DNA from 3 places in the Billgrantia desiderata genome. Region 2 is predicted to be linked to each of the others. Evidence: predicted binding sites of a transcription regulator. Region 2 holds the regulator's gene; each other region holds the start of a gene.
What was found. The regulator LexA, encoded in region 2, represses DNA repair genes until DNA is damaged. The targets are predictions, from matches to a motif close to TACTGTNTANNTANACAGTA.
Positions count from the first base shown of each region.

Region 1: the regulator LexA is predicted to act here: its motif matches at 6,009-6,028, upstream of C4S71_RS20790 (LexA family protein).
Region 3: the regulator LexA is predicted to act here: its motif matches at 5,106-5,125, upstream of recN (DNA repair protein RecN).

Region 1 covers NZ_FNVC01000033.1:25,712-32,961, reverse strand. The annotation lists gene C4S71_RS20830 (heavy metal translocating P-type ATPase) at 1-107, opposite strand, end outside; gene C4S71_RS20825 (MerR family transcriptional regulator) at 193-651, shown strand; gene C4S71_RS20820 (ZIP family metal transporter) at 673-1,455, opposite strand; gene C4S71_RS22650 (M23 family metallopeptidase) at 1,563-2,822, opposite strand; gene C4S71_RS20810 (DsbA family protein) at 2,819-3,496, opposite strand; partial or broken gene C4S71_RS20805 (cation diffusion facilitator family transporter) at 3,598-4,445, opposite strand; gene C4S71_RS20800 (S1C family serine protease) at 4,670-4,903, shown strand; partial or broken gene C4S71_RS20795 (Y-family DNA polymerase) at 5,114-5,548, opposite strand; gene C4S71_RS20790 (LexA family protein) at 5,551-5,991, opposite strand; gene C4S71_RS20785 (S24 family peptidase) at 6,123-6,473, shown strand; gene C4S71_RS20780 (contractile injection system protein, VgrG/Pvc8 family) at 6,638-7,250, opposite strand, start outside.
Region 2 covers NZ_FNVC01000001.1:62,384-69,633, forward strand. The annotation lists gene C4S71_RS00340 (ribonuclease J) at 1-747, opposite strand, end outside; gene purU (formyltetrahydrofolate deformylase) at 989-1,843, shown strand; gene C4S71_RS00350 (energy-coupling factor ABC transporter permease) at 1,863-2,534, shown strand; gene dinB (DNA polymerase IV) at 2,567-3,616, opposite strand; gene lexA (transcriptional repressor LexA) at 3,759-4,406, opposite strand; gene C4S71_RS00365 (TetR/AcrR family transcriptional regulator) at 4,603-5,271, shown strand; gene C4S71_RS00370 (L,D-transpeptidase) at 5,273-5,791, shown strand; gene nagZ (beta-N-acetylhexosaminidase) at 5,893-6,906, shown strand; gene C4S71_RS00380 (hypoxanthine-guanine phosphoribosyltransferase) at 6,947-7,250, shown strand, end outside.
Region 3 covers NZ_FNVC01000027.1:49,425-56,674, forward strand. The annotation lists gene C4S71_RS19220 (DMT family transporter) at 1-551, opposite strand, end outside; gene C4S71_RS19225 (DUF2218 domain-containing protein) at 548-829, opposite strand; gene dnaJ (molecular chaperone DnaJ) at 1,005-2,153, opposite strand; gene dnaK (molecular chaperone DnaK) at 2,259-4,190, opposite strand; gene grpE (nucleotide exchange factor GrpE) at 4,312-4,941, opposite strand; gene recN (DNA repair protein RecN) at 5,175-6,851, shown strand; gene fur (ferric iron uptake transcriptional regulator) at 6,964-7,250, opposite strand, start outside.

The DNA.
Region 1 (7,250 bases), on a different contig from region 2:
AGGCGGCCCAGCGCAGCTTCGACCTTGCGCTCGCACCCACCACAGTCCATGCCTTCCACCCGTAGCGTCGAGGCTGTGGCCGTGGCTATGGGTGCTGAATTCTTCATGGTGACACTCCTGGCGATGCGTTATCCTTTGCAGTATAAACCTTATAGCAACTATAGATTCAAGCCATACGGGAGGAACATCAGGATGCCGGAGATTAGCCCTGCCATCGGCATCGGCGAGCTGGCACGGCGCGCCGGCTGCAAGCCTGAAACGGTGCGCTACTATGAGCGCATCGGGTTGGTGGGCGATGCGTCGCGCACCGTGGGTGGGCAGCGACGCTACGGCGAGGAGGCTGTCAGGCGGTTGACCTTCATTCGCCATGCCCGGGACTTCGGCTTCTCGGTGGATGCGGTGCGTGAACTGCTGGCCATGTCAGACCAACCCGACATGCCGTGTCAGGAGGTCGACGCCATTGCCAAGCACCACCTGGAGGAGATCGAGGCGCGGCTGCAGCGGCTCTCCGCTCTGCGTGACGAGCTCAGACGGATGGTGAGCCAGTGTGCCGGGGGGAAGGTCGAAAGCTGCCGGATCATTGAAGTGTTGGGCGATCATCAGCTTTGTATCAGCGACCAGGCCCACGGAGGCGCTCACGATCTGGGGTAGGCGCCTGGACGGGTCGGCATGCTAGCCCAGCGAGACATCCAGGAACAGCATGAGTACCAATCCCACCGAGAGCCCCAGCGTCGCCTTGTTCTGGTGGCCGCTTCGGTGGGTCTCGGGAATGATCTCATGGCTGATGACATAGAGCATGGCGCCGGCGGCGAAGGCCAGCCCCCAGGGGAGCAGCACTTGCGACATGCTGACGACTCCCGCTCCCAGCAGGCCACCCAACGGCTCGACCAGCCCGGTGAGGGAGGCAATGGTCCAGGATCGCCAGCGTGAATACCCCTCACCCAGCAATGCCACTGCCACCGCCAGGCCTTCCGGCGCATTCTGCAGGCCGATACCGATAGCAAGGGGAAGTCCCCCTTCGCTTCCCCCTGCTCCGAAGGCCACACCCACCGCCAGACCCTCTGGCAGGTTGTGGATCGTGATGGCGAAGATGAATAACCAGATTCGGCGCAGCGATGCAGCCTCCGGCCCTTCACGCCCCTGTTCGAAATGTTCGTGGGGGAGTCGCTCATTCAGCAGGGCGACCAGTCCGATCCCCATCAGTATCGACGCGCAGGCAATGGCGGCAGGCAAGACGCTACCGCCATAGCGCAGTCCAGAGGCTTCCAGGGAGGGAATGATCAGTGAAAAGAAGGACGCCGCCAGCATGACACCGGCGGCGAATCCGAGTGCCAGGTCGCGAACGGCACGATCGGGCGCCTTGCTGATCAGGACAGGTAGCGCTCCGATGGCGGTCATCGAACCGGCGGCAAGACTACCCAGGAACCCCAGTGTGACCGGAGAGACACCTTCCATAGACCCTTCCCTTCTGGAGGATTGGTACTGCAGGGAATGTTGTGTCACACGACAATAGCCATTACATGGCCACCGATGCGTGTCATACAACAAGCCTGCCTGTCGGCCTATCGATTATCCAAGGCGACCAGACCGGACGTACCGATGGCTTTTTGCAGACGACCACGAGCCTCGAAGAGCACGCTTCGATAATCCTGGGGTGCCGGTGACTCCCCCAGAATGATGCGCTGCCCCTCCTCCAGAGGATCGACAGGTCGGTCACCCACTCTCACTTCGTAGTGCAGGTTGGGACCCGTGGTGAGTCCGGAGGCCCCGACTTCCCCCAGCGTGTCGCCGGCATTGATGACGTCCCCGACCGACAGACCGGAGGCGAAGCGGCTGAGATGCGTATAGCGGCTGAGGGTGCCCATCTCGTGCTCTACCTCCACGACACGACCATAACCTCCACGGCGACCGATGAAGGAGACCCGCCCCGGCGCCGTCGCCATGACCGGGGTGCCGCGAGGCGCGGCAAGGTCGACGCCGTCATGACGACGTACCCCCCCGTATACGGGATGGCGTCGATTGCCGAAGGCGGACGTCAGGCGTGCGCCGACCACCGGGAACCGCTTCGTCTCCACAAGGCTACCGTCCTTGTAGAGCATCACGGTGGCTCTCTGGTCCGCTGGCCATACCATCTCCAGTCGTGCCGACTGGTCAGCCAACCCCATATAGGTCAGACGGGGAGGCCCAACTCGCGTGCCATCCTCTCGGCGATCCTCTTCCCACAGTAACTGCAGGCGCTCCGCGCCCGAAATATCTCGGGCTGTGTCCATGAGTCCGCCTAACAGCACCTCGAGGTCCACGGCGAAACGCGTGGGTATCCCCTCTGCCGCCAAGGCGGCATAGAGTGACGTTTCGACGTCCACTTCACGGCCCAGAGTCAGGGTGTCGAGACGAGGCGGGACAATCCGCGTCGACGGCCGCTCCCCAAGCGTGACGACGTATTGAATACCCGAATCACGCTCGATGGTCACCGACACCGGCTGTCCGGTCGTCAGAGAGGTGAAAGTGAGACGGTCTCCAGGCCGCAAGCGTCTCGGGTCGAACCTCTCCGCCAGCGATTTCGACGCTTGGGTGCGCGTGTCGGAATCCGCGCCAAGCTGCTGCAGCAATGCATTCAGGGTATCCCCTGGTGCCACGGTTAGCTCTTGGGCGACGCGCTCGGGCGGCTGAACAGCCGAGGGTGATGATCCCTCCTGCGGGATAGCTTGTGCCCTGGCCGATGTCGGCTCGCTCGGTGATAGCGAGGCATTGTCTTGCCAATGGGCTTCGGCCAGCAGAGGGCCCAGCCCCATCAACCCTACCAGCATCCAGCGTCGCGTCATGACGCATCGTCCTCGCCAGAGGCCTCGGTCACCTCACGATTGACGGCGTCGACCAGCTCCTGCATGCCGAAGGGGTCCACCAGCTCGCCATTGACGAAAAAGGTCGGCGTCTGGCGGATCTGATTGGCCTTGACGTCAGCCTTGTCCTGGTCGAAGACCGCTTGTACCTCGGGTGAATCAAGTTGTTCCTCTGCTGCAGCTCTATCTAGACCGGCCTGGCTGGCGATATCCAGAATAGCAGCTTCATCGAAGCTGCCATGAGCCGCCCACTGGCTCTGGCGGGCCAGCAACGCCTCCAGCACCGGCTGGAAGACGTCCTGGTGCCTGGCGACTTCCAGCACGCGAATGGCGGTTTCGGACACTTCTCCGTGGAAGGGCGTGTAGCGCACCACCAGCCGCACCTGGTCGGGGTACTCTTCCAGGATGCGCTTGGTCAGCGGGTAGAAGGCACGGCAGGCCTCACAGGCCGGGTCGAAGAACTCCACGATGGTCACCGGTGCTTCTTCCGGCCCCAGAATAGGCGAGTGTGAGCGCACCAGAGAGTTTTCGACCTGAGCTCCATCCTGGTTGGCCGCCTCGGCGCCCATGCCCAACAGCGAGGGTCTCGATACGATCACGATGATGGCGATCAGCATCAACGCACCGGCCAGGATAAAAGTCGCTTTTTTGTACATTTACTTCTCCAATTCAAATGGTTAAGCGAAAAGCACGACGAGAGGACTGCTGAGTGGATCTCAACCGCTGATGGGTGCCCAAGTCGGCGAATAGTGGCGTGTTATCCATGCCCATAAAGATTGGCTCCCTGATGCGCATGATCAATATGCTCGAATTCCAAGCTGGAGTGGCCAATGTCAAAGCGTGCTTTGATATCCGCCTTGATCGCCTCGAGCTGCTGCCAGCCTTCTTCCGTCGTCACCACGTGGCAGTCAAGTGCGGCGGTATTCTCCTGCATTTGCCATAGGTGAACATGATGCACATCCTCAACCCCTTCGACGCTACGCAGGGCATCAATGACTGATTGACCATCGACATCGGGTGGCGAGCTCAGCATCAGTGTCCGGATGGGGCCACCTATCTCCGTAAAGGCAAGATAGAGAATATAGAGTGCAATACTGATCGTAATCGCGGGGTCTACCCAGCGCATGTCGTATAGCAGAATCAGCGAGCCGCCAATGATCACAGCGATGGACGCAAACGCATCAGACAGGTTGTGCAGGAAGAGAGCCCGAATGTTGACGCTATGTTTTTGCATCGACCAGGTGAGCAAGGCCGTTAGCGCATCGACAAGAAGAGCGACAATGCCGATGATGACGACTATCCAGCCCTGAATCTCTGGCGGGTCGATCATGCGCATCACGCCTTCATAAATTAGATAAAACCCAACGAGAATGAGGGTCGTGTAGTTGATCAGCGCTGCGACAATCTCGATTCGCCCATAGCCGAACGTCATCTGAGAGTCTGGCGGCCGTCTCGCGATCTTGCGGGCAGCAAATGCAATGATAAGGGCAGCCATGTCGGAAAGTTATGCAGCGCATCCGCGATCAGCGCGAGGCTTCCCGCCAGGATACCCCCAACGATCTGAGCAACAGTCAATATCCCGTTGGCCCAGATGGCGATGCTCATCCGACGGTCACCAGAGGTGGGGTCAAGATGGGGATGATCGTGATGATGTCCCATGCGTCATCCTAGTGTCACCTGATGACCCAGCAGTATAAAACCTATAGCAACTCAAGATTCAAGCCCGAATTCTAATGAAGACCGAGCCGGGGCTAGGCGTATGGAACTTTGCGTAGTGGGCGCCGTACCAAACACGGTTACCATGTTCCATGCCCCGGAAGGAGCCCATTTTGATACCCAAGCCGCACTCGCACGCCTGGCTGATGAGCCTAGCTTTACTATTGATGGTGACGCCAGCCCTCGCCGAGCCACGACTGCCAGACTTCACGGAGCTGGTCGACAAGGCCGCGCCGGCCGTCGTCAACATCTCGACCTCCCGGGAAGTCGAGATGTCCATGACGTCCTCTCGGCAGTTTGGGGGGCAGGAGATACCGGAGGTCTTCCGTGAGTTCAATGGTGACTGACCGCGACTGAGCAAGATCACTGTTTCCCTACCTGACCATGGTGGAGTGGCTCAATCTCTGCGCTCAGACTTTCCCCAAGGACGTGACGCAGTTGTCCTGCTGTGCCGGGTGAACGGCCAGGACAGGATACTCTATTGAATATCACTACTTGCACAAGTCAGGAAACAGACTTGATCGAGCTTCCAGCCAGGTTTGCTTTTCTACGGATAAGGCTAGGGTACGCGTCGGCGCAACACCTACGCAGACCGGTATGCCGGTGAATTGACGCACCTTGTGATGCAGCTGCCGGGCGTGCTCGAGCAGCTGCTCATGGGCGAAGCCATCGAATCTCACGAACATCTCGTCGATGGAGTAGGGCTCAACGGCGGGGGCGAACTCCTCGAGCACGGACTGCACTCGCTGGCTCATGTCGCCATAGAGTTCGTAGTTGCTCGAAAGGAGATGAATGCGCCCCTGACGCACCAGGTGCTGAATCTCGAACGCCGGCGTGCCCATGTTTATGCCAAGTGCCTTTAGCTCGTTGGAGAGCGCTATCACGCAGCCGTCGTTGTTCGACATCACACCCACCGGGAGGCCTCGCAGCCGCGGTTGAAATACGCGCTCGCAGCTGACGTAGAACGAGTTGCAGTCGACCAGACCGATCATGCTCATACCGGGTACTCGTGAATCACCGAGCGCACCACGCCCCAGACCTGGCACTCGATATCAACGAGCGGGATGGGGGCGTAGCGGGGGTTACCTGAGCAAAGGAACGGCACGTTGCCCTTCAGCTCGTAGCGCTTGATGGTGATTTCGCCGTCAACCATTGCGACCAGGATGTGGCCGGGGCGGGGCTCGAGTGAGCGATCGACCAACAGCAGGTCGCCTTCGTAGATGCCCAGGCGCTCCATGCTGTCGCCGGTCACGCTCATGAAGAACGTCGCCGAGGGTCGTTTGACCAGACGTTCGTTGAGATCGAGCGTGCGGCCTTCGTAGTCCTGCGCCGGGCTGGGGAAGCCGCTGAGGCCTGCTCGGCCCAGGGCCAGTGGGTAGGGAAGCGCAAGCGATGGCGGCTCGGGATGAGCCGCGATGAGGTTTGCCAGTGTCATAGTGAGTCCCTTTGTACTGCTGTAGTTTTTTACAGTATTCTCGACATCGCCGGTTTCAGGCAACAGGCAAACGCTAATGGAACTTAGCGGCTCGACGGTCAGATGAGAAAAATGTGAGGCGAGGCAGGGGCATGCGTGTGAACTATCTGGGTCCGCTGCGGGCGGGCATTCATCCGGCTATGGAGGGGCTCAACCTGAAGCAGTTCAAAGCTGGCTGCTACCTGGTCGAGGTGAGTTCGGAGGCAGGCGTGGATGGCCCGATCATCGAGGGCGATGTGCTGGTAGTGGATGAGTCCCGGCCGGTGGGGCATGCCGACCTGGTGGTGGCGGAACTGGACGGGGAGCAGCGGCTATTTCGTACCCACCGGATAGGCGGCGCCTACCGGCTGATGCCGACGGCGGGGCCACGGCACTCGGTGATCGCGCGGGTATCGGACCTGCGCGGTGTGGTGGTCAGCCAGGCGCGTCGGTATGCGGTGTGAATGGCAGATATCTTACAAGACGTCGCGTCAATCTCTCATTCCACGGCTACCGAGCGATTGGTAGGTTACAGAGACGTCTCGTGATGCGATCGATTCGCCGCGATCGCCAGGGATGAACAGAGGCGCACCTGCGAAGCCCCGGCCAGGGATGGTCGGGGCTTCGCTTATTCCTGCTCCTGATCGCGCTCGGCGCCGAGAACCTCGCACCTTGCCCGGGTGCCATAGCCGTTGTCGTCGAGGGTGTGTTCCACCTCGGTGACGAGCCAGGGAGTGGCATCGATCTCGGGCTTGAAGCCGCTGACCTGGAGCGGAGATTCCGGCAGCACGTCGGCACGGCCGTGGGCGAGTGTCAGCTCGAACTCGGCCAGGCCACGCTGAATGCGGCGCCACTCGGCGCGGGCTGCATCCAGGGCATCGGTCTCGCTGGCGTAAGTGGGGCGTAGCTGCTTGGCGTTCTCACCGTCGCCGGCGAGAACGATGCGCCGCCGGGCGCCGCTGGTGTCGTTCCAGTAGGCTTTCACACCACTGTAGGCGTCGCGATCGGTGATGCTGTAGCGATGCTGGTCGCCGTCGCGCCGGGTCAGGGTGATGGTGGGCATGGCTTGGCCGCTGGCGGTGAGTGCCTCGCCGGCAAGGGTGAAGAGCAGGCGGCCGGCCTTCACAGCGGCAATGGCGTCATAGCGCTGGCCGAGTCGGGTCAGGAAATTGAGGTCCGACTCCTCGGTCTGGTCGATATGGCCAACGCGAATACCGCTCAGGGTGTGACCGATGACCGGC
Region 2 (7,250 bases):
TTCCAGGTAACCCAGCCCCCGGGCCACGGCTACCATGCGCTCCATGGCGCGACCCATCAGACTCACCCGGCGCCCACAGCGCTCGGCGGCTCTGGCCACGGCCAGCACGCGAGCCAGGTTGCTGGCAAAGCAGGTCACCACGACCCGTCCCGTGCACTGGGCCAGGCGCTGCTCCAGGGCTCTGGCGACCTCGCCTTCGCTACGCGAGTGGCCCGGCATGGGGGCATTGGTCGAGTCGCCCACCAGCAGGTCGAGCGGCGCCAGGGCGCGAAAGGTCGCTCCTTTGATTGGCGGGCCGATGAGCGGCTCGGGGTCGAGTTTCCAATCGCCGGTATGCAGCACCCGGTAATCGCCGGCGACGATCAGCAGCGCACAGCTCTCCGGTATCGAGTGGGTCAAGGGCAGATAGCGCAGGGTGAATGGGCCGCTTTCCAGGGCCTCGCCCGGCTCGATTACCTGAATGGCATCGACGGCCAGGCCGCGCTCATGGAATTTGGCGCGTAGCAGGCCGGCCGCCAGCGGGGTGGCATGAATCGGGCATTGCCATTTGGGCCACAGCCAGGCGACGGCACCGATGTGGTCTTCATGGCCGTGGGTGATGAGCAGCGCCTGAGGGCGAATGCCAAGGGCCTCGGGCGTTTCCAGGCTGGGAACCTGCAACGGTGAGTCGGGCAGATCCTGACGGATCATCATGCCGCAATCGACCGCTATCCATGCATCCTCGTACCCGTAAAGCGTCATGTTCATGCCGATCTCACCACAGCCCCCCAGTGGCAGGAAGTGAAGCGGGCAGCGGCGGCGGGGGCGAATGGTGACGCGGGTAGAAGGCATCGGCAAGACAGGGACCAGGCAATTGAGTCTTCACTATACGGGATCGTCGCGACCCTTCACAATGCGATGCCCGCGGGCGGCAGCGGTTGGGCGTGTCGTGATATGGCGATTTCGCTACAATGCCGGCTTCCTGATTCCGTTCTGCAGCGGGTTTTTCATGTCTCACTATTATCGACTCGTCGTCTCCTGTCCCGACCGTCGCGGCATCGTGGCCCGCGTATCCGGGTTCATTGCAGGCCATGGGGGCTCCATCACCGAGGCGAGCCAGCACTCCGATCTGGAGGCCGGACGTTTCTTCATGCGCTACGAAATTCTCGCCGATTCCATCGGCATGAGCGCAAGCGAGTTGACCGAAGCCTTCGATCCGGTCGCCCGTGAGTTCGACATGGAGTGGGCCCTGCGCGACACTCGCCGTCGCCCCAGGGTGGTGATCATGGTCTCGCGAGAGTCCCACTGTCTGGTGGATCTACTCTATCGTTGGACGGCGGGGGAGCTCGATGGCGATATCGTCGGTGTCATCTCCAATCACGACGACATGCGCGGCCTGGTGGAGTGGCACGAGTTGCCGTATTTCCACGTTCCGGTGCAGGCCGACGACAAGGACGCGGCCTTTGCCGAAGTGGAGCGCCGGGTCGAAGCTCTGAAAGCCGACGTCGTGGTGCTGGCCCGCTACATGCAGATACTGCCGCCGCGGCTTTGCCAACGCTATGCCGGTCGGGTGATCAACATCCATCACAGCTTCCTGCCCTCCTTTGCCGGCGCGCGTCCCTATCATCAGGCCCACTCACGGGGGGTGAAGCTGATCGGCGCCACCTGCCACTATGTCACCGAGGAACTGGATGCCGGGCCGATCATCGAACAGGACATACACCGGGTGAGTCACTGCCATACGCCGCAGGACCTGGTGCGTTTCGGCCGCGACGTGGAGAAGGCGGTATTGGCCCGCGGGCTGCGCTGGCATCTGGAAGATCGGGTACTGATTCACGGCAACAAGACGGTCGTCTTCGCCTGAATCCGAACGGGGGTTCGGCATGACCATATCCGAACTGATACTGCCGACATGGATACTGCTCGCCTGCGGGGCGGTATCCATGTCGGTGCTGGGGCTGTCGGTGGTGCACCACTCCTGGCAGGCGCTGCTGAGCGACCGTGCCCTGCAGCACCGCTGGCTGGCGGCCAGCCTGGCGGTCGTGCTGATGTGGCAGCTCAGGGCGCAGTCGGTGGACTGGCTGAGTCTGCACTTGATGCTCACGGCTTTGCTGACCCTGATCTTCAAGGCGCCTTTGGCTCTCATGACCAATCTGATCGCCAACCTCTCCCTGGTGCTGTTGGGCAAGGTCGCCTGGCCCCTGCTGGGCGTCAACGTGCTGATCACCGGGGTGATCCCCGTCGTGATCACGGTGTCGATATGGCGCATCGTGGATCGCTATCTGCCCGATAATCTGTTCGTTTTCGTATTCGTGTGCGGCTTCTTCGGCGCGGCGCTGGCAGCGCTGGGAGCGGGGCTCGCTGGGCTGGGGCTGGTCATGCTGGGGGCGGTGGATCCCGAGGCCGTGTACCTGGCCAGGGAATATGCACTGTTCCTGCCACTGCTGATGCCGTCTGAAGCCTTCATCACCGGCATGCTGCTCAGCATCCTGATGGTCTATCACCCCCATTGGGTGGCTACCTTCGACAGCCACCGCTATATCGATACCAAGTGATCGGGCGGCAGTGAGTGGCATGCGAAGAGGGATCAGAAGGGCAGGCTGAGCTGGCGCCTGGCATCGTCCGACACCAGCCTCACGCCCACGCCGAGCAGGCGCACCGGTCGCCGTTGTCTGGCCCAGGCCTGTTCCATCAGCGAGGCGAAGGTCTCCGCGCTGGGTGAAGCGCCGCGGGAGTCCAGCGTGGTCAAAGAAAAGTCGTCGAAGCGTACCTTCACGAAGGCGCCCGACACGGGCGGGTGGCCGTGGCGAGCCAGACGCGCCTCCAGCCGCTCGCAGAGCGGGATCAACTGTTCGTAGCACTGGGCCAGATCGGGCAGATCGCTGGCAAAGGTGGTCTCCACGCTCACCGACTTGCGCTCGCGCTCGATACGCACCGGCCGCTCGTCGATGCCCCGCGACAGTTCGAACAGTCGGCGACCGAACTTGCCGAACTCCTGCAGCAGGCGTTCCAGCGGAACCTGCTGCAGATCTTCGCAGGTGACGATCTCGAGCGTCTCGAGACGCTTGGCCGTGGCCGGGCCGACCCCGTGCAGCTTGGTCACGGGCAACTGGCGCAGGAACTCGTCTACCTGGTCCGGGGCGATGACGGTGAGGCCGTCCGGCTTCTCCCAGTCGCTGGCGATCTTGGCCAGAAATTTCGCTGGGGCCGCGCCCACCGAGACGGTGATCCCGACGCGTTTGAAGCACTCCTCCTTCAACCAGCGCGCCATCCAGGTGGCGCTGCCAGAAAAGCGGGTGACGTCGGTAACATCAAGGAAGGCCTCGTCCAGCGAGAGCGGTTCCACCAGCGGAGTCAGCTCGTGGAAGATGGCCAGCAGCTGCTGCGAGGCTTCGCGGTAGCGATCGAAGTCACCCTTGAGCAGGGTCAGGTGGGGGCACAGGCGCAGAGCCCTGGCAGTCGGCATGGCAGAGCGGATGCCATAGGCCCGCGCCGGATAGTTGCAGGTGGCGATCACCCCGCGACCCTCGGCGCTGCCGCCGATGGCCAGCGGCACCTCACGCAGCGCCGGGTTGTCGCGCATCTCCACTGCGGCATAGAAGCAGTCGCAGTCGGCATGCAGAATCTTGCGACTCATCAGTGTCGTTCCGCTCAGCTGGAGCGCTTTCTGAGCGATGACCAGACTAGGCGGAGCTCGACGAGGAAGCGGAGTTGACTGTTGTAGTCAATGAGCATTCCGAGGAGAGCTCCAACGCCGTATGGTCGAGTTCAGGAAGCGATCAACCCAAGGCTTGGCCGTTGCCGCCGCGTATGACCCCCACCCCAATCCCCTCGATCTCGAGTTCCTGATGGCGCAGGTCGACCTCGATGGGAGCGAACTCGGGATTCTCCGCTTCCAGCACGACGCGGTGCCCCTGGCGATGAAAGCGCTTGACTGTCACCTCGTCTTCGAGGCGTGCCACCACGATCTGGCCGTCGCGCACACGCTCGGTGCGATGGACCGCCAGCAGGTCGCCTTCGAGGATGCCGATATCCTTCATCGACAGGCCGCGAACCTTGAGCAGGTAGTCGGCGCGGGGCGTGAAGTAGTCCGGCGGCAGCGGGCAGTAGCGGTCGATATGCTCGGCGGCGAGGATCGGGCTGCCGGCGGCGACCTCACCGATCACCGGCAATCCCTCGCTGCTGGGCTCCAGAGCGGCGGTATCGTTCTCCTGAGCCGGCAGGCGTATGCCGCGCGAAGTGCCGCGTATCACCCGGATCACGCCCTTGCGCTCCAGCGCACGCAGGTGCTCTTCGGCGGCATTCGGCGAGCGGAAACCCAGGGCCCGGGCGATCTCGGCCCGAGTGGGGGGGTAGCCGAGCTCTTGCATGGTCTTGACGATGAAGTCGTACACGTTCTGCTGGCGCGAGGTGAGAGGGCGGCTCATGGCGAACTCCGATGGCTGTCTTGCTCTATTGTGCAAGTATACAGCATGGAAGTCTATCCAGTAAAAGTGAAGTTCATTAGGCAGCGTTTCACAGTGCCGTTTAAAACGCTGAGGCAACGCTATGCATTGTGTGAAGGCAGCGAATGACGTAGACTTTTGTAATGTTTAAAACAGGCGTTTCCAGCGGAAATTGATCATGGCCCAGACCGATACCGTCACGCGCATTCTCGATACCGCCGAGGTGCTTTTTGCCGAACGCGGCTTTGCCGAGACCTCACTGCGCACCATTACCAGCAAGGCGCGCGTCAATCTGGCGGCGGTGAACTATCACTTCGGCTCCAAGAAGGCGCTGATTCAGGCGGTATTCTCCCGCTATCTCGATCCTTTCACGGTGCGTTTCCATCACGCCCTCGATGAACTCGAGGCGCAACATGCCGGGGGCGTCATCCCGTTGGAAGAGCTGCTCGAGACCATGGCGCGTACCGTACTCGAGGTGCCGGCGGAAAAACATAGCCTCAAGGTATTCATGAAGCTGCTGGGGTTGGCCTACAGCCAGGCCCAGGGGCATCTGCGGCGGTACATCCAGGAGGAGTACGGCAGCGTCTTCACCCGTTTCACCGACCTGGTGCGTCGCGCCACGCCCGAACTGCCCGATGCCGAACGCTTCTGGCGCCTGCACTTCGTGCTGGGCACGGTGATCTTCACGCTCTCCGGTCTCGACGCACTGCGAGACATTGCCGAGAAGGACTACCACGAGCACGTGTCGGTACGCGACCTGATCCGCCGCCTGCGGCCGGTCGTGGTGGCTGCCATGAATGCGCCTCTGCCGCCGCCGCCCGCCGTGCAGCCGGCCAAGGCGAGCTGAGATGCGAACGCCGAGGCTCGATGCGTTGCCACCCAGTGAAGGGGCGTGGCTCGAGGTCGACATCGGCCGCCAGTGTCTCGTGCACTGGCAGGGTGAGCAACGGCAGGGGGAGTGGTCCGTCTCCACCGGACTTGCCGGCACCGGCCAACGTGAAGGCAGCGGCCGTACGCCGCTCGGCTGGCATTACGTGCGGGCCGCCATCGGCGACGGCTTGCCGCCCGGTAGCGTGTTTCGCGGACGACGCCATACCGGTGAGACGTTCAGTCAATCGCTGGCCGAGGCCCATCCGGAGCGCGATTGGATACTGACGCGAATCCTCTGGCTGTGCGGGCTCGAGCGGGGGTTCAACCGCGGGGGCGCCGTCGACTCCCAAAGACGCTACATTTACCTGCATGGTACGCCGCCCGATCAGCCGATGGGGGTGCCGCGTTCGCACGGCTGCATCCGCATGCGCGATGCGGATCTGCTCGAGGTCTTCGCGCTGGCGCCGCCGGGAACGCCGGTCTGGCTCCACGAATAGAGCGCGGATCGAGCTGCGCCGGATCGTGCTAGGGGGTGGCTGTCGCCAGGCACGGCTTTCGTCTAGAATCAGCTCCCTTTCATGGCCAAAGGACTCCGCTCATGACCCAGACCCTAGGTCCGGTGATGCTCGACCTGGAAGGGACCGAGCTGCGTAGCGAAGAGCGCGAACTACTCATGCGCCAGGAGGTCGGTGGTGTCATTCTGTTCGCGCGCAACGTCGAACATGCGCGACAGGTGCGCGAGCTGTGCAATGCCATTCGCAGCGTACGCCCCGGACTGCTGCTGGCCATCGATCAGGAAGGGGGGCGCGTTCAGCGCCTGCGTGACGGCGTGACGCGTCTGCCCGCCATGGGCAAGATCGGTCGTGACTACGCGGCGAACCCCGAGGTGACGCTGCGCCTGTGTCTCGATGCCGGCTGGCTGCTGGGCATGGAGATGGCCGCCTGCGGACTCGACCTCAGCTTCGCCCCGGTACTCGATGTCGATAGCGGCATCTCCACAGTGATTGGCGATCGCAGCTTCTCTTCCGACCCCCATGCCGTGGCGGCCATGGCGGGGGCCTTCATTGGCGGCCTGCACGAAGCCGGCATGGCAGCGGTGGGCAAGCATTTTCCCGGCCACGGCAGCGTGGCGGCCGATTCCCACCTGGAGCTGCCCGTCGACGACCGTCCGCTGGAACAGCTGCGTCAACACGATCTGATTCCCTTCGCCGAACTGGCTGGACGACTCGACGGTGTGATGCCGGCGCACGTCGTCTACTCCGCTTTCGATGCGCGCCCGGCGGGCTTTTCGGCGAGCTGGCTGGGTCTGCTGCGCGAGTCGCTGGGCTTCAAGGGCACCATCTTCTCCGACGACCTCGGCATGGCAGGCGCCGGTTTTGCCGGCTCGCCTGGCGAGCGCGCCTTGGCTGCGCTGGACGCCGGCTGCGACATGGTGCTGGTCTGCAACGACCGCGCCGCCGCGCTCGAAGCGCTGGATGCCTGCCAGGGACGCAGCGTACGGCTGGGCTCGCGGCTGCGCTACGGTCGTGCACGTCCCGACATCGATGCATTGGAAGCGCTGGGTCGCTGGCGCCGGGTGCATGCCCGTCTCGAGGCCATGGCCTCGCTGTAAGTCTTCTCTTCCCGTTTACCTGCGTTGAAATGAGTCATACATGCCCAAACTCGAAGCCGACTTTCATCAATCCCTGGCCACCATGCGCGACGTCATGGACAACGCCGACTGTCTGATCAGCCATGAGGAGGTCGAGCGCGCGCTGGATCGCATGGCCGAGCAGATCACGGCCGATCTGGGCGACAAGCTGCCGGTCTTCTACTGCGTGATGAACGGTGGCCTGATCACCACGGGGCACCTGCTCACTCGGCTTGGCTTCCCGCTGGAAGTCGACTACCTGCATGCCACCCGCTACCGCGGCGGCATTCGCGGCGGCGAGCTGTTCTGGCGAGTGTCGCCGGAGA
Region 3 (7,250 bases), on a different contig from region 2:
TCGGGCAGCCACTGCCGCGCCAGCCCCCACTTGCTCAGCACCGGGTAGAGCGCCGACGACACGCAGCCGAAGAAGAACACCGCCTCGCCGATCCCCACCCGCATGCCTTCACCGTGGCTGCGGGCCTCGGCGAAGGCGAGCGCCAATGCCCCGGCGGCGCCCAGCGCAAGGATGGCCGGCAGCTGCCAGCCCAGCCGCTCGACGCGAAAGCCCAGCCCCAGCAGGTAGGCCAGCAGCGGCACGGTGACGTAGAGGGTGGCCATGGAGAGCGCGGTGGCGTGATGGGCGGCCCAGAACATGGCACCGAAGAAGCCGGCCAGGCACAGCCCCATCAGCGTGTAGAGCGGCAGCAACCGCCAGGTGGGCAGGAAGTCGGACGAGCGCCGCGCCAGCCACCACAGCCCGGCACAGGCGATGGCGAAACGTAGCGCGGTGAGCGACAGCGGCGGCAGCTCGCTCATCAGCCCCACGGCGGGAAACGACAGCCCCACCAGCAGGGCCCACAGCAGCATGCCGAGGTGGGCCAGGCGGGGCGACGGCAGGGTGCTCAATTTTCCCAGACGATGGCCAGTTCCTCGTCACCCGCCATGCGCTGCAGGTGGGAATCCACCACGCCCTCGAGGCGGTCGAGCACCTCATCGTCCAGCGCCTCGATGGCCACCAGCAGCTTGCCCGGCTCGACGCGCATGACGCAGGAGCCGCCCTCGAACGCCACGCGGCTCTGCTCCTCGCCCTGCTCCACTTCCAGCTTGTGCGCCCAGTGCTTGCACAGCCGTTTCATCACCCTCGCCCCGGACTCGGTGGCGATCTCGGCACGCGACATCGGCATAGCAACGATCTCCATTCGTATCTGAGCCAACAGACTAAGATGCCGGAGCGGGTTGGCGCCAGCCCCGATGCGCAGCGCAGGGCGGAACGCCGGGTTCGAAGGAACCGTCCACGCCGAAAACGCAAAAGCCCCCGACACCGCAAGGGCTCGGGGGCTTGCGTGGCGCACTTCCGCCTTACGGCTTCATGTCCTCGAAGAACTTCTTCACGCCGTCGAAGAAGCCGCTCTTCTTGGGCGAGTGGTGGGCGCTGTTGCTGCCCCCCAGGCTCTCCTGGAACTGACGCAGCAGCGCCTTCTGGTCTTCGCTGAGGTTGACCGGGGTCTCCACCACCACCTTGCACAGCAGGTCGCCGGGCGGACCGCCGCGTACCGGCTTGACGCCCTTGCCGCGCAGGCGGAACAGCTTGCCGGTCTGGGTCTCGGGCGGGATCTTGAGCTTGACCCGGCCGTCCAGGGTGGGCACTTCGAGCTCGCCGCCCAGCGCAGCGTCGACGAAGTTGATCGGCACCTCGCACTGCAGGTGCTTGCCGTCGCGCTGGAAGATTCGGTGCGGCTTGATCGCCACCTGCACGTAGAGATCGCCGGGCGGGCCGCCGTTGATGCCGGACTCGCCCTCGCCGTTGAGACGAATGCGGTCGCCGGTATCGACCCCGGCGGGAATCTTCACCGACAGGGTGCGGGTCTCGCGCACGCGGCCTTCGCCGTGGCACTTGTGACACGGCACCTTGATGTGCACGCCGCTGCCGTGACAGGTGGGGCAGGTCTGCTGCACGGCGAAGAAGCCCTGCTGCATGCGCACCTGGCCCAGGCCGTTACAGGTGGGGCAGGTCTCCTTGGTGGAGCCAGGCTCGGCGCCCTCGCCGTCGCAGCGGCTGCACTCCACGTGACGCGGCACGCGGATGTCCACCGTGGTACCGGCCACCGCACTCTCGAGGTCGAGTTCGAGGTTGTAGCGCAGGTCGCTGCCGCGCTGCGGCGCATGGGGGCTGCGCCGGCCGCCGCCACCGAAGATGTCGCCGAACACGTCGCCGAAGATGTCGCTGAAGCCGCCGGCACCCGCGCCGCCGAAGCCGCCCGCACCGAAACCGCCGGCCTGGCCATCTACGCCGGCATGGCCGAACTGGTCGTAGGCGGCACGCTTCTCGCCGTCGGAAAGGATCTCGTAGGCCTCGGAGACCTCGCGAAACTTCTCGGCGGCCTTGTCGTCATCCGGATTGCGGTCCGGATGGTACTTCTGCGCCAGCCGTCGGTAGGCCTTCTTGATCTCTTTGGTGTCGGCCCCTCGCTCGACGCCGAGCACCTCGTAATAATCGCGTTTGGACATGGGTCCATGCGCCTCCTGGTCTAGGCAGTGCTGCCCGATCCGCGGAAACGGCAACGCGGGAGTCGTCCCCCCGCGCTACCGTCGTCCGTGGCATCGCCGTGGCGATTACTGCTTCTTCTGGTCGTCGTTGACTTCTTCGTATTCGGCGTCGACCACGTCGTCTTCCTGCTTGGCGCCGGCCTCCTGGCCCTCGCCACCGGCCTGCTGGGCAGCCTCGGCCTGGGCGGCGTACATCTTCTGCGCCAGGTTACCGGAGAGCTCGGTCAGCTTGTCCAGCTTGGCCTGGATGTCGTCCTTGTCGTCGCCCTTGAGCGCTTCCTCGAGTTCGGTGGCGGCCGCCTCGATGGCCTGCTTCTCCTCGTCGGTGCCATGCTCGCCGGCTTCCTGCACGGTCTTGCGCGCGGCGTGGACCATGCCGTCGGCCTGGTTGCGCAGGGCCACCAGCTCCTCGAACTTCTTGTCCTCGTCGGCGTGAGCCTCGGCGTCGCGCACCATCTGCTCGATCTCTTCATCGGTCAGGCCGCTGGAGGCCTTGATGACGATCGACTGCTCCTTGCCGGTGGCCTTGTCCTTGGCGGAGACGTTGAGGATGCCGTTGGCGTCGAGGTCGAAGGCCACCTCGATCTGCGGCACGCCGCGCGGCGCCGGCGGAATGTCGGCCAGGTCGAAGCGACCCAGCGACTTGTTCTGGCCAGCCTGCTTGCGCTCGCCCTGGAGCACGTGAATGGTCACGGCGGTCTGGTTGTCATCCGCGGTCGAGAAGGTCTGGGTCTTCTTGGTCGGGATGGTGGTGTTCTTCTCGATCAGCGGCGTCATCACGCCGCCCAGGGTCTCGATACCCAGGGTCAGCGGGGTGACGTCGAGCAGCAGCACGTCCTTGACGTCGCCGCCCAGCACGCCGCCCTGGATCGCCGCACCCACGGCCACGGCCTCATCGGGGTTGACGTCCTTGCGCGCTTCCTTGCCGAAGAAGTCGGCGACCTTCTTCTGCACCAGCGGCATGCGGGTCTGACCGCCGACCAGGATCACGTCGTCGATCTCGGAAGCGGACAGGCCGGCGTCGGACAGCGCGGTCTTGCACGGCCCCAGCGAGCGCTGCACCAGCTCCTCCACCAGCGACTCCAGCTTGGCCCGGGTCACCTTGACGTTGAGGTGCTTGGGCCCGGTGTTGTCGGCGGTGATGTAGGGCAGGTTGACGTCGGTCTGCTGGGCGCTGGAAAGCTCGATCTTGGCCTTCTCGGCGGCTTCCTTGAGGCGCTGCATGGCCAGGTTGTCGCCGGACAGGTCGATGCCGCTGTCGGCCTTGAACTGATCGACCAGGTAGTTGATCAGTGCCATGTCGAAGTCTTCACCGCCGAGGAAGGTGTCGCCGTTGGTGGCCAGCACCTCGAACTGGGTCTCGCCGTCGACATCGGCCACCTCGATGATGGAGATGTCGAAGGTACCGCCGCCCAGGTCGTACACGGCAATGGTCTTGTCGCCGCGCGCCTTGTCCATGCCGTAGGCCAACGCCGCCGCGGTGGGCTCGTTGATGATGCGCTTGACCTCGAGACCGGCAATACGACCGGCGTCCTTGGTGGCCTGACGCTGGCTGTCGTTGAAGTAGGCCGGTACGGTGATCACCGCCTCGGTAACGGTCTCGCCCAGGTAGTCCTCGGCGGTCTTCTTCATCTTCTTCAGCACTTCGGCGCTGACCTGCGGCGGTGCCAGCTTCTTGCCCTTCACTTCCACCCAGGCGTCGCCGTTGTCGGCCTCGACGATGCCGTAGGGCACCATCTTGATGTCCTTCTGCACCACGTCGTCCTTGAAGCGACGACCGATCAGGCGCTTGATGGCGTACAGGGTGTTCTGCGGGTTGGTCACCGCCTGGCGCTTGGCCGACTGCCCCACCAGAATCTCGCCATCATCGGTATAGGCGATGATGGAGGGCGTGGTGCGGGCACCTTCGGCGTTCTCGATCACCTTGGCGCTGTCGCCGTCGAGCACGGCCACACAGGAGTTGGTGGTCCCCAGGTCAATACCGATGATGCGTCCCATAGGAAATCCTCGAAAATTCGTTTGCCTTGAATCCATCGCTGCGGCAGCTGCCGCGGTTGACGTCTATCTGGGGGCGTCGGGTGGCTTTTCAAGCCCCGCCCCCGTTTTCATTCGTGAGGCCTCAGCCGGCGGCCTGACTGACCACTACCATGGCCGGGCGCACCAGGCGCCCGTTGAGCAGGTAGCCCTTCTGGATCACTTCCATCACGCTGTTGGGCTCGAGCTCGGGGTTCGGCACCATGGCCATCGCTTCGTGGAACTGCGGGTCGAACGGCTCGCCGGCCGGCTCGACCGTTTCAACGCCGAACTTGGCCAGCACGTCGTGCTGCATCTTCAGCGTCATGGCCACGCCTTCGCGATGGGCGTCGCTGGCGTCCTCGCCCATGGCGTCCAGCGCCTTCTCGAGGCTGTCGACCACCGGCAGCAGCTCCTTGACGAAGCGCTCCAGGGCAAACTTGCGCGCCTTCTCGGCCTCCTGCTCGGCGCGGCGGCGCACGTTCTGCGCTTCGGCGGCGGCACGCAGCGCCTGGTCCTTGGCCTCCGCCAGGCTCTGCTCCAGTTCCTCCACCTGGGCCGCCAGCATGTCGGCCTCGGGGTTGTCGCTCACCTCCGTCGGTTCCTCGGGCGCCGCGGCGTCGTCCTCCACGAGGCCGGCCGCCTCGTCCAGCTCGCCTTCCAGCGGCTCCGGCCGGGCCTCTTCCTCGCGCCGCGCCAGCTCGTCGTCAAGCGGGGTCTGGGGTTCTTTAGCCATGCGCATCTCCTGAAGCAACACCGGCCCAGCGAGGCCGGAAAGATTTCGAATCGGCGAATGCCTTGAAGGTCTGCCGCCTATATGGGGGTCCTCGCCGCAAACTCAAGTGATCGGACATCAACGAGGGCGACTGTTTCGCGCATGTGTTGTGAGCGAACCTCGACTACTGTATAAAAACGCAATAACGTGTATGGATATCCAGCTCACCAGGATACCGGCCGCCGGGAGGTCCCATGCTGACTCAGCTTGCCATTCGCGATTACGCCATCGTCGATACGCTCGATCTGGAGCTTGCCGGCGGCATGACCGCCATCACCGGCGAGACCGGTGCCGGCAAGTCGATCCTGCTCGGCGCCCTGGGGCTGTGCCTGGGTGAGCGCAGCGACGCCGCCAGCGTGCGCCATGGCTGCGAGCGTGCCGATCTCTCGGCGCGTTTCGACATCGCCGCGCTGCCCGCCGCCCGCGCCTGGCTCACGGAGCGCGAGCTGCCCGCTGACGACTGCCTGCTGCGCCGGGTAGTGACCGCGAGCGGTCGCTCCAAGGCGTGGATCAACGGCCAGCCGGCCACCGTGGCCGATCTCAAGGCGCTGGGCGAGCACCTGGTCGAGATCCACGGCCAGCACGCCCACCAACTGCTGCTGCGCGAGGAGACCCACCTGCGCCTGCTCGACGACTTCGCCGGCAACCGCGCCGCGGTGAACGCACTCAGCGAGACGTTCCGCCGCTGGCAGGCGACCCGCAAACGCCTCAAGCAGCTGAGCGAGAGCGGCGACGAGGTACAGGCGCGCCGCCAGCTGCTGCGCTATCAGGTCGAGGAGCTCGACCTGCTGGCGCTGGGCGACGAGGAGCTCGCCACCCTGGAGCACGAACAGGAGCAGCTCGCCCACGCCGAGGAGACGCTGCGCGAGGCACAGCACGCCGCCGAATGCTGCGACAACGACGAAGGCGGCGTAATGACCCTGCTCAACCAGGCGATGCATCGGCTCGATCCGCTACCGGGCAGCGACCGCGGCGCACTGGCCGAGATCCTCGCCATGCTGGGCGAGGCGCGCATCCAGGTCGAGGAAGCGGTGCGCGAGCTGCATCGCTTCGCCGATGCCACCGAGCTGGACCCGGAGCGCCTGGCCTGGGTCGAGTCGCGCCTGGGCGAGGTGCATCGCATCGCCCGCAAGCACCACGTCATGCCCGAGGAGCTGCCCGCCCTGCACCGCCGGCTGCAGGCCGAGCTGGACGGCCTGGAGGGCGGCGAACACGATCTCGAGGCGCTGCGCGCCGAGGTCGAGAGCCTGCGCGACAGCTGGCGCGAGCAGGCACGAAGCGTTGGCGAGTCCCGCCAGCAGGCGGCGGCCAGGTTCGGCAAGGCGGTGCAGGAGCAGCTCGCCTTCCTGGCCATGGGCAAGGCACGCTTCGAGGTGGAAGTCTCGCCGCGCCAGAGCCCGCAGGTCGACGGCATGGAGGAAGTGCGCTTTCTGATCAGTGCCAACCCCGGCCAGCCGCCACGCCCGCTGGCCAAGGTCGCCTCGGGCGGCGAATTGTCGCGCATCAGCCTGGCGATCCAGGTGGTCGCCGCACGCCACTCGACCATCCCCAGCCTGGTGTTCGACGAGGTCGACGTGGGCATCTCCGGTGCCACCGCCGAGATCGTCGGCCAGCTGCTGCGCCGCCTGGGCGAGCAGGGCCAGGTGATGACCGTGACTCACCTGCCCCAGGTGGCGGCGCAGGCGCACCACCATCTGCACATCGAGAAGCAGGCCAAGCGCGACACCACCCTGACCCGCATGGCGCTGCTCGACGAGGCCGGCCGGGTCAGCGAACTGGCGCGCATGCTGGGCGGGGTCAACCTCTCCGATCGCACCCTGGCCCACGCGCGCGAGATGCTGGATGCCAGCCAGCAGGGCGCCGCCCACTAGCCGGACGCTCGGGCAGCCCTCAGCCCATACGCCAGCGGCCCCGGTCAATGCTGACCGGGGCCGCTGTCATGATCGTGCCAGCCGAGCTGTTTCGAGCGCCTGCTTCGTCGGGCTATTTGCGCGGCAGGCCGTCCTGGCGCGTGGCGTTGGAGCCACGCGGGCGCACGTAGAGCACCAGTGCGTGATCGACCAGCTCGAAGCCGTGCTCCTCGGCGATCTCCTGCTGACGCCGCTCGATGGTCTCGTCGAAGAATTCGATGATCTCGCCGCTGTCGAGGCACACCATGTGGTCGTGATGCTCCTCCTGGGAGATCTCGAACACGGCATGACCGCCGTCGAAGTTGTGGCGAATCACCAGGCCTGCCGACTCGAACTGGGTCAGCACGCGATAAACGGTCG